Regions from separate parts of the Methylobacterium sp. M6A4_1b genome, predicted to be linked through region 1. Evidence: predicted binding sites of a transcription regulator. Region 1 holds the regulator's gene; each other region holds the start of a gene.
What was found. The regulator PhoB, encoded in region 1, activates phosphate uptake and scavenging genes when phosphate is short. The targets are predictions, from matches to a motif close to TGTCATNNANCTGTCAT.

Region 2: the regulator PhoB is predicted to act here: its motif matches at 2,047-2,063, upstream of ppk2 (polyphosphate kinase 2).
Region 3: the regulator PhoB is predicted to act here: its motif matches at 1,127-1,143, upstream of ACLBWX_RS11835 (inorganic phosphate transporter).
Region 4: the regulator PhoB is predicted to act here: its motif matches at 2,179-2,195, upstream of ACLBWX_RS19420 (DUF1045 domain-containing protein).

Annotation. Positions count from the first base shown of each region.
Region 1 is NZ_JBKEZQ010000001.1:282,918-286,317, forward strand. It holds gene ACLBWX_RS01385 (SDR family NAD(P)-dependent oxidoreductase) at 24-833, shown strand; gene ACLBWX_RS01390 (matrixin family metalloprotease) at 914-1,954, shown strand; gene phoB (phosphate regulon transcriptional regulator PhoB) at 2,038-2,742, opposite strand; gene phoU (phosphate signaling complex protein PhoU) at 2,772-3,400, opposite strand, start outside.
Region 2 is NZ_JBKEZQ010000010.1:37,146-40,545, forward strand. It holds gene minC (septum site-determining protein MinC) at 1-196, shown strand, start outside; gene ACLBWX_RS12000 (enoyl-CoA hydratase/isomerase family protein) at 200-994, opposite strand; gene ppk2 (polyphosphate kinase 2) at 1,090-2,007, opposite strand; gene ACLBWX_RS12010 (TFIIS helical bundle-like domain containing protein) at 2,202-2,330, shown strand; gene ACLBWX_RS12015 (ABC-F family ATP-binding cassette domain-containing protein) at 2,371-3,400, opposite strand, start outside.
Region 3 is NZ_JBKEZQ010000009.1:173,223-176,622, reverse strand. It holds gene ACLBWX_RS11845 (hypothetical protein) at 37-630, shown strand; gene ACLBWX_RS11840 (GcrA family cell cycle regulator) at 710-943, opposite strand; gene ACLBWX_RS11835 (inorganic phosphate transporter) at 1,402-3,045, shown strand; gene ACLBWX_RS11830 (NAD-dependent epimerase/dehydratase family protein) at 3,135-3,400, shown strand, end outside.
Region 4 is NZ_JBKEZQ010000027.1:8,405-11,804, forward strand. It holds gene ACLBWX_RS19400 (GlsB/YeaQ/YmgE family stress response membrane protein) at 1-204, shown strand, start outside; gene ACLBWX_RS19405 (YgaP family membrane protein) at 323-541, opposite strand; gene ACLBWX_RS19410 (low affinity iron permease family protein) at 708-1,178, opposite strand; gene ACLBWX_RS19415 (DUF3108 domain-containing protein) at 1,251-2,141, opposite strand; gene ACLBWX_RS19420 (DUF1045 domain-containing protein) at 2,304-2,969, shown strand; gene ACLBWX_RS19425 (DapH/DapD/GlmU-related protein) at 2,987-3,400, shown strand, end outside.

The sequences.
Region 1 (3,400 bases):
AGACCCTCACGGAGGACGATCCCATGCATCTCGACCTGTCCGGCAAGCGCGCCCTCGTCAGCGGCTCCACCAGCGGCATCGGCTACGCCATCGCCAAGGCGCTGGGCGAGCTCGGGGCCAACGTCGCGATCAACGGGCGCACCCAGGACCGGGTCCGCGACGCCGTCGAGCGCCTGAAGCGGGAAACCGGCCATGCCGGCTTCATCGGAGCGCCCGGCGACGTCGCCAGCCCGGACGGAGCGGCCCGCGTGGTCGCCGGGCTGCCGGACGTCGACATCCTCGTGAACAACACCGGCATCTTCGAGCCCAAGCCCTTCTTCGAGATCCCGGACGAGGACTGGCATCGCTTCTTCGAGACCAACGTGATGAGCGGCGTGCGCCTGGCGCGAGCCTACACCCCCGGCATGGTGGCCCGCGGCTGGGGCCGCGTAGTCTTCATCTCCTCCGAATCCGGCGTGAACATCCCCGTGGAGATGGTCCATTACGGTATGACGAAGACCGCCCAGCTCGCCGTCGCCCGCGGCCTCGCCGAGACCGTGTCCGGCAGCGGCGTCACCGTGAACAGCGTGCTGCCGGGCCCGACCCTGTCGGAGGGGGTCGCCGAGTTCATGAAGAGCATGGCGCAGGGGCAGGCCGGAACGGGCGGCGAGGTCGACCTCGACGCCGCGGGCCGCGCCTTCGTCGCCGAGCACCGCCCGACCTCGCTGATCGGCCGCCTCGCCACCGTCGAGGAGGTGGCCAGCATGGTCGCCTACGTCTGCAGCCCGGCCGCCAGCGCCACCAGCGGCGCGGCGCTCCGCGTCGACGGCGGCGTCGTGCGCAGCATCGTGTGAGGGACCGCCCCGGCGGGTGCGGTTAAGGCAATCGAAATCTCTTCGACCGACCCTGGCCCGAACGGACGGGAGGGGAGCCGATGGGCGATTATGCGCTGGAGGGTCCGCGCTGGGGCGCGGGCGCGGCGGGAACCGGCGGTGGCACCGTGACCTGGGCCGTCGACGGCACGATCCCGACCTCGTTCCTCGGCATCCTCCAGAGCGCCTTCGCGGCCTGGGCCGCCTCCGCGGACATCGCCTTCCAGCAGGTCGCCTCGACGGCGACCGCCCAGATCGACTTCACCCTCGGCGGCATCGACGGCCTCGGCAACACCGTGGGCTACGCCAACTACTCCTTCAGCGGCCAGCGCATGCAATCCGCGGCCGTGACCTTCGACACCGGCGAGGGCTGGCACGCCTCCGGCACCCGCGTGATCAGCAACCAGAACGTCGACCTCGCCGTCGTCGCCCTGCACGAGATCGGCCACGCCCTCGGGCTCGACCATTACAACGCCAAGCCCGAGGTGATGAACGCGATCCTCAATCCGGCCGTCACCGCCCTGGGCGCCGGCGACGTCGCGGGGATCCAGGCCCTCTACGGCGCCCCGAGCGCCCCGGCGGCGGTCGCGGCGATTCCGGCGGCCCCCGTCACCGCCCCCCCGGTCACCAGCGCCGTCACGGCGGTGTACCGGTTCTACGACACGCATACGGGCGATCATTTCTACACGACGAGCACGGCGGAGAAGCTGCAGATCCAGCAGACGCTGCCGTGGTTCACCTACGAGGGCACCCCCTGGGCGACTCCGGCCGAGGGCGCCGACACCGTCGACGTGTTCCGGTTCTTCGATACGGTCTCGAACGCCCACTTCTTCACGACGAGCGTCGCCGAGCGCGACCAGGTCCTGAAGACCGCGCCGAGCTACAAGTACGAGGGCGTGGCCTTCGAGGCCTACGCGGATGCGAGCGCCGCGGGCGGCCTGACCCTGGAGCGCTTCTACAACACCCAGACCGGCCAGCATCACTTCGCCGGCAGCGCCGAGGAGGCCAACGGCATCAACCACGGCGCCGCCGGCCCGAACTGGGTCGACGAGGGCAAGGGCTTCACCGTCCACCTGCCCACCGACGCCATGCTGTTCGCCTGAGGGCGAACCCGGGCGCCGACCGGCCTCGCGCCGTTCGGGGCCGGCGATCCGGCTCCGCTGCTCGCTTCGGTCACTCGGCCCAGCTACTCGGCTTCCGCCTCGAACATCTCGTCGAAGGAATAGCCCGAGCCGCGCACGGTGCGGATCGGGTCGCTCTGGCGCGGGCGGTTGAGGGCCTTGCGCAGGCGGCCGACATGGACGTCGACCGTGCGCTCGTCGATGTAGACGTCGTGCCCCCAGACGCCGTCGAGGAGCTGCTCGCGGGAGAACACGCGGCCGGGGCTCTGCATCAGGAATTCGAGGAGCTTGAACTCCGTCGGCCCGAGATGGATCTCGCGGCCCTCCCGGCGGATGCGGTGGCTGACCCGGTCGAGCTCGATGTCGCCGGCCACCAGCAGGTTGGCCACGTGGGCGGGCTTGGCCCGGCGCAGCAGGGCACGGACCCGGGCGAGGAGCTCGGGCACCGAGAACGGCTTCACGATGTAGTCGTCCGCCCCCGTGCCGAGGCCGCGGATGCGGTCGCCCTCCTCGCCGCGGGCGGTGAGCATGATCACCGGCAGCCGCTCGGTCTCGCGCCGGGCGCGGATGCGGCGGCAGAGCTCGATGCCCGACAGGGCCGGCAGCATCCAGTCGAGGAGGACGAGGTCGGGGACCTGCTCCTGCAGGCGCAGGTCCGCCTCGTCGCCGCGCGCGGCCGAGTCGACGATGAACCCCTCGGCCTCGAGGTTGTAGCGGAGGAGGAGGGTCAGGGCCTCCTCGTCCTCGACGATCAGGATACGCGTACTCATCGTGCGCTTTCGATCAGACCGGCACGGATTCAGGCCGCGCCGGGCACGTCCACGGTGGCGTAGTTGGAGGCGTCGTTCTTCGGGCGCTCCCGCTCGGCCAGCAGGTTCTCGCCGGTGACGAGGTAGTGGATCGTCTCGGCGATGTTGGTGGTGTGGTCGCCGATGCGCTCGATGTTCTTGGCCACGAACAGGAGGTGCGTGCAGAACGAGATGTTGCGCGGATCCTCCATCATGTAGGTCAGGAGTTCGCGGAACAGCGAGTTGTAGAGCGCGTCGATGGCGTCGTCGCGCTCCCACACGTCCAGCGCCGCCTTGATGTCCCGGCTGGCATAGGCGTCGAGGACGTCCTTGAGCTGCTCCTGCACCAGGTCGCTCATGTGCTGGACGCCGATGACGATCTTCTGCGGCTGGATCTGGTCGGCGATCGCGACCACGCGCTTGGCGACGTTCTTGGCCAGATCCCCGATGCGCTCGAGATCGTTCGACACGCGGATCGCCGTCACGGTCTCGCGCAGGTCGATCGCCAGGGGCTGGCGCCGGGCGATGAGCAGGATCGCCCGCTCCTCGATCTCGCGCTGGAGGGTGTCGAGGCGGGTATCGGCGGAGATCACCGCCTGGGCCAGGGGCGAATCCCGGCGCACCAGGGCCTCGCCGGCCT
Region 2 (3,400 bases), on a different contig from region 1:
CGCCCTGCGCGGCCGCGCGATCGCGGGAGCGGCGGGCAATCCGGAGGCGCGCATCACCTGCCGCCGGTTCGAGCCCGAACTCATCGCCATCGACGGGCTCTACCGCACCGCCGACGATCTCGGTCCGGTCCAGCGCGGCTTGCCGGCGCAGGTTCGGCTCGAGGGCGACGCGATCAAGGTAGCGGCGTTGGAATAGGTCCTACCGGCCCGTCCAGTTGGGCGGGCGCTTGGCGAGGAACGCCTCCATGCCCTCGCGAAAATCGGCGCTGGTGTAGCAAAGGCGGATGAGGTCGTCGCCGGGACGCTCGTCGCCCGCCGCGTCCTCGCCCTGGAGGCGGCGCAGGCCCTCCTTGGTCGCCCGCAGGGTGAGCGGCGCGTGACCGGCGACCAGGGTCGCGAGTTCCGTGGCACGGAAGGCCAGCGCCTCCGCGTCGGCCACCACCTCGCCGACGAGGCCGATGGCCAGGGCCTCCTCGGCCCCGACGAGGCGGGCGGTGAAGATCATGTCCTTGACCCGTGCCTGGCCGATCAGGCCCGAGAGGCGGCGCAGGTTGCCGAGGGAAAGACAGTTGCCTAGGGTCCGGGCGATCGGAAATCCGAGCTTGGCGTCGCGCGTTGCGATCCGCAGGTCGCAGGCGGCGGCAATGGCCGCGCCTCCGCCCGTACAGGCACCGGCGATCGCCGCGATGGTCGGCACCCGCAGGCGCTCCAGCGCGCCCATCACCCGGTCCATGAAGCGCTCGTAGTCGATCGCGTCCTGAGCGCTCGCGAAGCTCCGGAACTGAGCGATGTCGGTGCCCGCCGCGAAGGCCTTGGTCCCCGCTCCCGCGATGATGAGGGCCTTGATGTTCTCGTCCGCCTCGATGCGCGCGCAGGCATCGATCAGGCCCTGATACATGCCGAAGGTGAGCGCGTTGCGCGCCTGCGGCCGGTTGAGGGTGAGGCGGGCGATGCTGCCCTCGGCCGTGAACAGGAGCTCGTCAGTCTGGGTCATGCAAGGTCCCTGGGCGCGAGGCGCGGAAGCGTACCCCACCCTCTCGCCCATCGGGGGCCGCCGGAGCAAGCGGCCGGCGTACGCCCTTCCCGAAATCAGAACACCGAGGGAACGAACATCTCGGGCGGTACCGGGTGGCGGGTATAGTCCTCGTGGCGCTCGCGGTCCGGCAGGTGCACCGGCGGATGCTCGACGTCGCCGTAAGGAATCTGCGTCAGGAGGTGGCTGATGCAATTGAGGCGGGCGCGCTTCTTGTCCACGGCCTCGACCACCCACCAGGGCGCCTCCGGGATGTGGGTCCGGGCGAGCATGTCCTCCTTGGCCTTGGTGTAGTCCTCCCACCGGCGGCGGGACTGCACGTCCATCGGCGAGAGCTTCCACTGCTTCAGGGGATCGTGGATGCGCATGTTGAAGCGGAATTCCTGCTCCTCGTCGGTGATGGAGAACCAGTACTTCAACACGATGATCCCGGAGCGGGTCAGCATGCGCTCGAACTCGGGCACCGAGCGGAAGAACTCCTCGACCTCGTCGGGCGAACAGAAGCCCATCACCCGCTCGACGCCGGCGCGGTTGTACCATGAGCGGTCGAAGAGCACGATCTCGCCGCCGGCCGGCAGGTGGGTGACGTAGCGCTGGAAGTACCATTGCGTGCGCTCGCGCTCGCTGGGCGCCGGCAGCGCCGCGACCCGGCAGACGCGCGGGTTGAGCCGCTGGGTGATGCGCTTGATCACGCCGCCCTTGCCGGCGGAGTCGCGGCCTTCGAAGATCACCACGACGCGCAGCTTGTGGGCCTGAACCCAGTCCTGGAGGCGCACCAGTTCGTGCTGCAGGCGGAACAGCTCACGAAAATAGACCTTGCGGTCGAGACCGGGCGGACGGGCGGGCTGACCGAGTTCGTCGGCGAGGCGCTCCAGGCGCTCGTCCTCCATCTCGAGTTCGAGTTCCTCGTCGAAGTCGTCGGCGACTTCCCGGCGGATCGCCTCGACCTCCGCTGCCCGCTGCGCGCTGTCCATGTGGAAGCCCCGTCCCTGCCGAAATACCGCCCGGCTTAGATCACGGATTCATGACAGGCTTGATACGGCACCGCACACAGGGCGTCGGGCGAGGGAACGGGGACGGACCCCTGCGGGTTGAAGGACAAGCTGCGCCATTTCGCGGGCCGCGAGCCCGGCTCGCCCGGCGCCCCACACACCCAGAGGGTCCACCCATGAGCCTGATCGGACGCATCGTCACCAAGCTCCTCGGCAACGAGGACCGTCCCGTGGTCCGCGACGACCGCAACTACGATTCCGGCACGCCGCTCGGTCGCCTCGTGACCAAGATCCTGCGCAGGTAAGGCAAGATTCTGCGTTAGTAAGTCCTGCCGGCTGGGCGGCTCAGGCCGCCCGGCGCTTCTGTTTCTTCTCGCGTCCCTGTCCGGGCGCACGCTGGCCGGCACGGGTCCGGTCGAGCACGAATCTCGCGTAGTCGTCCATGTCCCCGGCGAAGGGCTTGACCGTGTTGTCGGCGGCCAGCCACAGGCGATCCGCCACCAACTCCATCAGCGAGCGGTCGTGGGTTATAAGGATCACCGCCCCGCCGTAATCGTTCAGCGCGTCGAGGAGCGCCCGCCGGCTGTCGATGTCGAGGTGGTTGGTCGGCTCGTCGAGGATCAGCAGGTGCGGCGCCTGCATCGCAACGAGGTTGAGGAGCAGCCGCGCCCGCTCGCCGCCCGAGAGCGCGTCCACCGTCGTCTCTTGCTTGTCGAAGGACAGCCCGAAGCTCGCGAGCTTGGCGCGCCGGGCCGATTCGCTGTCGTCGGGCCGCTCGCGCCGGATGATCGCCAGCGGCGTGTCCTTGGGATCGAGGGCCTCGATCTGATGCTGGTGGAACCAGCCCACCTGCACCCGGCCTTCCCGCACCATCCGACCGTCGCGTACCTGAAGCGCGCCCGCCGCCATCTTGGCGAAGGTCGACTTGCCCGCGCCGTTGACGCCCAGCAATCCGATGCGGTCGTCGACGTCGAGAGTCAGGTTGAGGTCGCGCAGCACCGGCGCGTCGTCGCCATACGCGATGGTGGCATCGGTGAGGTGCATCAGGGGCGGGGCGAGCGGGCGCTTCGGCGAAGGCAGGTGGAACGGGGCCACGTGCTCCTCGATGGTCGTGGCGATCGGCTCCAGCTTGGCGAGGCGCTTGACGCGGGACTGGGCCTGTGCGGCCTTCGAGGCCTTGGCCTTGAACCGGTCGATGAAGCTCTGCAGATGCGCCCGCTCGGCCTCCTGCTTCTGCTTGGTCGAGGCTTGCAGACGGGCCTTCTCGGCCCGGCGCTTCTCGAAATCGTCGTAGCCGCCCGTGTAGAGTTCGAGCTTGCCCCCGGCCACGTGCAGGATCGCGTCCACCGAGTTGTTCAGCAACTCGCGGTCGTGG
Region 3 (3,400 bases), on a different contig from region 1:
CAGTGATTGCAGCGTAAGGCTCGTTGGGAGGTTTTCATGACGTTCGTCGTCCCTCGCCGTCTCGGGTACTTTGCTCTCGTGATCGGCCTCCTGCCCACCCTGGCCCTGTCGGAGACGCCGCAATCCTCGGCATCCGGCCGGACCTGGACCGATCCGCCGGCTCGCGGCGCCGCCGAGGTCAAGCCCGCGCCGGCGGCCGAGGCCCCGGGCCGCGCCGCCGCGCCCGCGACTCCCGCCGAGGTCAAGCGCCCGACGCAGGCGGCGGCCCGGGCGCCCAAGAGCGTACGCCGGAATACCGAAGCGCGCGTGCGGGTCACGCAGCGGACGGCCTCCGCGCCGCGTCACCCAGCCATCCGCGCGGTGGCGCGCACGCCAGCCGCCCCGGACCGTGCCGTGCGCCGCCTCGCCCGGCGGCCCGCCGCCTACGCCGCGCGGCCGCCGGTGATTCGTTACAGCTACGGGGCGGCTCCGGCACCGACGGGAACGTTCGTGTACGAGGACGACCGGGCGCGCCGGATCCGGCAGGCCCAGGAGGCCGGCTACCTCGTGGTCCGGTCCCGCAGCATCGAGTTTCCCGACGGCCGGCGCCTGCGCACCTACCGCCCCTACGAGGAGGAGAGCGACGACTAGGATTCGGCCGGCGGCGCAAACGAAAACCCCGCCGGGGATGCCGGCGGGGTTCGGGGCAGATCGAGGCCGAGCCTGCGGATCAGCGCAGGCGGCCGGGCCGGGCGGGCTCGAACACGACGCGGCGGTGGAAGGCGCACCAGCTCTTGCCGTCCGGCGCCGGGGCGCCGCAGCAGACGGCGCGGTCGTTTGGCTCGCCGATGATGAACTTGCACACGAAGGCACCGGACTGCGCGAACGGCACCCGCAGCTCGGCGGAGGGCTCGGCGATGGCATCGGCCTCGCCGACCTGTGACATGCGGACAAGCTGGTTCATGGATCAGATGACTCGCGGACTGTCTCTCGCGGGCGGGGCCCGGCGGATTGTGGCGGATCGGGAGCGTGTCGCCTTCGGGAGGACCTCTCCCCTGCATGGATTCAGCGGGCGGCCCGCGGACATGATTGGGAAGATTCGCCGACCCTCAGCGGGCCGAAAGCGCGGCCGAACCGGACGCGACAGCGTCATGATGCTGTTATATCTGGGGTTTGCCCTCCAGCAAACAAGTGCCGACGCATGCGTGTGTTGCAGCGCACAGCTTTCGCGGACCTTGCTCAAGGCGCCGAACACGGGTTTGGGTCCGCGCACGAACCAGCATCGGGTTTCATCCCTGCTCCCGTGCATTGTTTGGGTCGCTGTCATCGTCCTGTGACAGGATCGTCATAGGGGCGGAGCGTGCGGGGCGTCGCGGCGGGATCATCCCGCCTGCGTGATCGCCCTGCCGAGGGACCCGACTCATGGCCGACGCGATCGCCCCCGGACTTCGCTCCGCGCCGCCGCAGACGGGGTCGGGGCGCCGCCCCGGCCCGAACCTCGACGGCGGCATCCACGTCTCGGGCCTCGTCGCCTTCGCCCTCGTCCTCGCCGGCGGGCTCGCCTATGCCGGCTACAGCCTGATCCACGACATGAACGCGGTGGGCGAGACGCCGCTGGCGACCGGGGCCCTGGCGCTCCTCGCCCTTGCGCTCCTCATCGCCCTGGCCTTCGAGTTCGTGAACGGCTTCCACGACACCGCCAACGCGGTGGCGACGGTGATCTACACCCACGCGATGCCGCCGGTGGTGGCGGTGGTCTGGTCCGGCGCCTTCAACTTCCTCGGGGTCATGCTGTCCTCGGGCGCGGTGGCCTACGCCATCGTTACCCTCCTGCCGGTGGAGCTGATCCTGCAGGTCGGCTCGTCCGCCGGCTACGCGATGATCTTCTCGCTCCTGATCGCCGCGATCCTGTGGAATCTCGGCACCTGGGCGCTCGGCCTGCCGAACTCCTCCTCCCATGCGCTGATCGGCTCCGTGATCGGCGTCGGCCTCGCCAACCAGCTGATGGCGCCCGAGGGCCAGGGCACCTCCGGCGTCGAGTGGGGGCAGGCCGTGAAGGTGCTGGAGGGGCTGCTGTTCTCGCCCGTCCTCGGCTTCGTCCTGGCGGCCCTGCTGCTCCTGGCCATGAAGGCGGTGGTCAAGCGACGCGACCTCTACGAGGCGCCCCAGGGCGAGGCCCCGCCTCCGCTCTGGATCCGCGGCCTGCTCATCCTCACCTGCACCCTGGTGTCGTTCTTCCATGGCGGCAACGACGGCCAGAAGGGCATGGGCCTAATCATGCTGATCCTGATCGGCGCGGCCCCCACCGCCTATGCCCTCAACCGCACCATGTCGGACGACATGACCCCGGTCTTCGTGCAGCAGTCGAAGGACGCCAGCGCGGTGTTCGCGGCCCGGGCTGGAACCGCGGCGCGCCCCGACGCGGCGGCCGCCCGCGGCCAGGTCGGCGAGGCCCTGCGCACCAAGGCGCTGAACACCCCCGCCGTCTACGCGGCGCTCGCCGCCCTCGCCGACGACATCGCCGCCTCGGTCCAGCGCCACGGCGCGATCCGCCAGGTGCCGGCCGCCGCGACCCCGAACCTGCGCAACGACATGTACCTCGCCGCCGACGCGGTGCGGCTGCTGCCCGGCGCCGGCGCCGGCTTCCCCGAGGCGGAGGGCAAGACCCTCAAGGCCTACGAGGGCCTGCTCAACGACGGCACCCGCTACATCCCGACCTGGGTGAAGGTCTGCGTCGCCCTGGCGCTCGGCCTCGGCACCATGGTCGGCTGGAAGCGCATCGTCGTCACGGTGGGCGAGCGCATCGGCAAGACCCACCTCACCTACGCCCAGGGCGCCTCTGCCGAGATGGTGGCCGCCGGCACGATCGGCCTCGCCGAACTCTACGGCCTGCCCGTCTCCACCACCCACATCCTGTCGAGCGGCGTCGCCGGCACCATGGCGGCCAACGGCTCGGGCCTGCAGGTCGCGACGGTGCGCAACATGGCGCTCGCCTGGGTGCTTACCCTCCCGGCGGCCATCACCCTGGCGGGCGGGTTGTTCTTCATCCTGCGGCACGTGTTCTGACGGGCGGTCCCGGCTTTCTTGAGGTCGCGCGGCGCTGCGTGTAGGTCGGGGGTGGGCGCGATCCGGTTCGGACGGCCGCCAGGAACCCCATGCGCGTCTTCGTGACCGGCACCGCCGGCTTCATCGGCTATCACCTCGCGCGGCGCCTCCTCGACGAGGGCCACGCCGTCACGGGGTTCGACGGCTTCAGCGACTATTACGACGTCGCCCTGAAGCGGGCGCGACACGCCGACCTCGCGCGCGATCCCGGTTTCACCGCCGTCGAGGCCCGGCTGGAGATGCCGGGCGCCCTGCGGGAGGTGGTCGGGCGGGCCGAGCCCGACATCGTCGTGCACCTCGCGGCCCAGGCGGGCGT
Region 4 (3,400 bases), on a different contig from region 1:
CCGGGCAGCAACGAGCCGGCCGGCTTCATCCTGACCACGATCCTCGGCATCGTCGGCGCCTTCGTGGCCACCTTCCTGGGTCAGGCGCTCGGCTGGTACGGCCCGAACCAGGGCGCGGGCCTGATCGGCGCGGTCGTCGGCGCCATCGTCGTGCTGGCGATCTACGGCTTCATCCAGGGCCGCCGCTCGACCACCACGCTGTAATCCCGCACCAAATCGACGTCTGAACCGAAAGGGGCGCCTCACCGAGGCGCCCCTTTTTCGTGTCCGATCGAGAGCCGCCCGATGCCCGAGACGTTCTGGCACCGGGCGCGGGGCCGGTTCAGGCCTCCGTCACGGCCTTGACGGCGCAGTGGCCGGTGGCGCCGCGGATGGCGAGGCCGGCGCCGACCACGAGGGCCGCGAGGCTGAGCCACTTGTTCGGGCGCGGCTGGGCGGCGGCCGCGGCGATGCCGAGGCCGAGCACCACCGAGACGGCGCGCTCCGTGGTGGTGAGGTTCGGGGTGCCGCTGAAGATGTCGTGGATCATCGCGTTGGCCATGCTGGCGTCTCCTGTGCTGCGTCGCGGGGCGAACGCGGCGGAGGATCGGGCGTTCCACCGCCAGGGTGCGGCGCGGCACGGCGCCTTCGCTGCAGGGGACCTTCGCTGCGCGGCGTTTCCGTTATCGAGTGTCTTGCGCCGCTTCGCCTCCGCTCCGGGAACCGGATCAGCGCGGATAGGCGGTCAGGCCGCCGGCCCGCGCGGCGGCGGCCTCGGCCTTGCGGTGGGCCTCCGCCTCGGCCGCGCAGGCGGCCGCCTCGAGGTCGTCCAGGGGCGCCCGCTTCGCACAGCGCGCCCGCAGGGCGTCGAGCTCCTCCTCGGTCAGGCTCTCGATGCCGATGTAGCGGTTCTGCGCGGCGCTGGCCCGGATCAGCTCGTCGAGCTTGGCCTGGATCGCCGCGCCGTCGCGGTTCTGGGTGTTCTGGATCAGGAACACCATCAGGAACGTCACGATGGTGGTGCCGGTGTTGATGATGAGCTGCCAGGTGTCGGAGAAGCCGAACAGCGGCCCCGTCACCGCCCAGACCAGGATCAGCGCGATGCTGACCGCGAAGGTCGCCGGGCGCCCGGCGGCGCGCGCCACCTTCGAGGCGAAGGCGGTGAAGAGCTGGGCCGATTTCGGGCTTCCGACGCGCATGCGACCTCCTCGATCACGATGGCCGCGCTGACCGGAGGGAGAACCCGCGACGGCGGGAAACCGTTGCCGCGGCTAGCGGGCGTTGGGCAGGCGCACGGTCACGCCGGGCTTCGCCGCCGGAGCCTCCAGGCCGGCCGGCGCCGCCCCGCCCCAGCGCGTCGCCTCGATCCGCACCGTGCCCCATCCGGTGGCGACCGTGATCGACAGCGGCAGCAGCAGCGTCCCGTCGAGGATCGGGGCGAAGCGCACCCGCATGTCGTCGTTGGCGGCCATCCGGCGGACGTTGCTCCCGCCGGAACGGTGTCCGGAGATCGGCACCCAGCGCACCCGGCAGTCGAGGGCGGGGCCGCGATAGGCGCCCTCCGTCACCGTCACGAGGCTGCCGCGCGACAGGACGAGGTCGGCCCGGCTCGCTCCGTCGAAGACCGGGATGCGCCGGTCGCACAGGCCCGGATCCAGGGGGGCGGCTCCGAGAGGGAGCGTCAGCATGGTCAGGGGGTCGACCACGCCGACCTTGTCCTCCGGCGCCACCGGGACCCGGTCCGCGCGTGGGGTCGGAGGCGGCTCGACGCTGGCGCTGCGCACGCGCCCGCCGGCGAGGTCGAGCGCCACCGCGATCGGCTTGCCGCCGTAGCGGCTGTCGATCCGGAAGGTGGCGGTCACCGCGCCGGCGCGGGTCGCCGAACCGGCGACCGTGGCCTTGCCGGCCCCGTCGAAGAAGAAGCCGGCGAGGCCGCGCAGGCCCGCATCGAGTTCGAGGGCGTAGCGCTCGCCCGCCCGCTCGACGGCGAGGCTGGCCTCGCCCGCCGGCAGGTTCAGGAAGCTGAGACCGTAGGCCGCCGTGAAGCGGCGCGCGGTGGCCTCGCCCATGGCCGTCGCGCCGGTCCCGCCGGCCACGAGCATGGCGGCCGACAGGGACAGGGCGTGCGAGGCCGGGGAGTATCTGTGCCTGCGAGCGGACACCGGGATCGCCTCATCGCGCCGCGTGCGGCGCCCACCCTGTCATATCGCCGTCGGGCGCGGATAGTATGCGCGCTTCGGCACCTCGCGTGCCGCCAGGATTCGGCGTGCCGCCAGGATTCGGCGTGCCGCCGAGATTCTGCGTGCAGCCAGGACACGACCCCGTTGGACCGACCCGCCCGATACGCCCTCTACGTCACGCCCGCCCCCGGCTCGGCGCTGGCCGCCTTCGGCGACGCGATTCTCGGCCCCGGCCCGGCCCCCGGCCCGGAGGCGCTCCGGGCGATCCTGGCCGCCCACACCGCCGAGCCGCGGCTCTACGGCTTCCACGCCACCCTGAAGGCGCCGATGCGCCTCGCCCCGGGCGCGACCGAGGCCGACCTCCTCGCGGCGGCCGAGGCCCTGGCGGCGCACCGGAGCCCGCTGCCCGTCGGCCCCCTGCGGGTGGCCGCCCTCGGGGCCTTCGCCGCCCTGGTGCCGGCCGCACCCCCGCCCGCCCTCGGGCTGCTCGCCGCCGAGTGCGTCGCGGCCCTCGATCCCCTGCGGGCGCCCCTCACCGAGGCCGAGCGCGCCCGCCGCCGCCCCGAGCGCCTGGACCCCCGCGGCCGGGCGCTGCTGGAGCGCTGGGGCTATCCGCACGTCTTCGAGGCCTTCCGCTTTCACATGACGCTCACCGGACCCCTCGGGCGGGAGGATCGGGCGACGGCCCTGCCCCTGCTGGCCGAGGCTGCCGCGGGGCTGCCCGACCTCGCGATCGACGCGCTGAGCGTGGTCGTCCAGGAGGGCGCGGCGCCGTTCCGCCTCCTGCGCCGCCTCCCCTTCTCCGCCTGACTGGACTGGATCGCGCGATGGTCTCCGATCGCCTCGGCCTCGAACCGGCCGTCCATCCCACGGCCCGGCTCACGGATTGCCGCCTCGGCCGCTACACCGAGGTCGGCGCGCGCACGCGCCTCAGCGAGACGAGCCTCGACGACTATTCCTACATCGTCGAGGACGGGCAGGCGAACTACACGACCATCGGCAAGTTCTGCTCCATCGCCGCGCATGTGCGGATCAATCCCGGCAACCACCCGATGGAGCGGGCCTCGCAATCCCACTTCACCTACCGGGCCAGCGCCTACTGGCCGGGCGAGGCGGACGAGGCGGCCTTCTTCGCTCGGCGCCGGGCCCTGCCCGTGCGCATCGGCCACGACGTCTGGATCGGGCACGGCGCGGTGGTCCTGCCCGGGCGCAGCATCGGCACCGGGGCGGTGGTCGGCGCG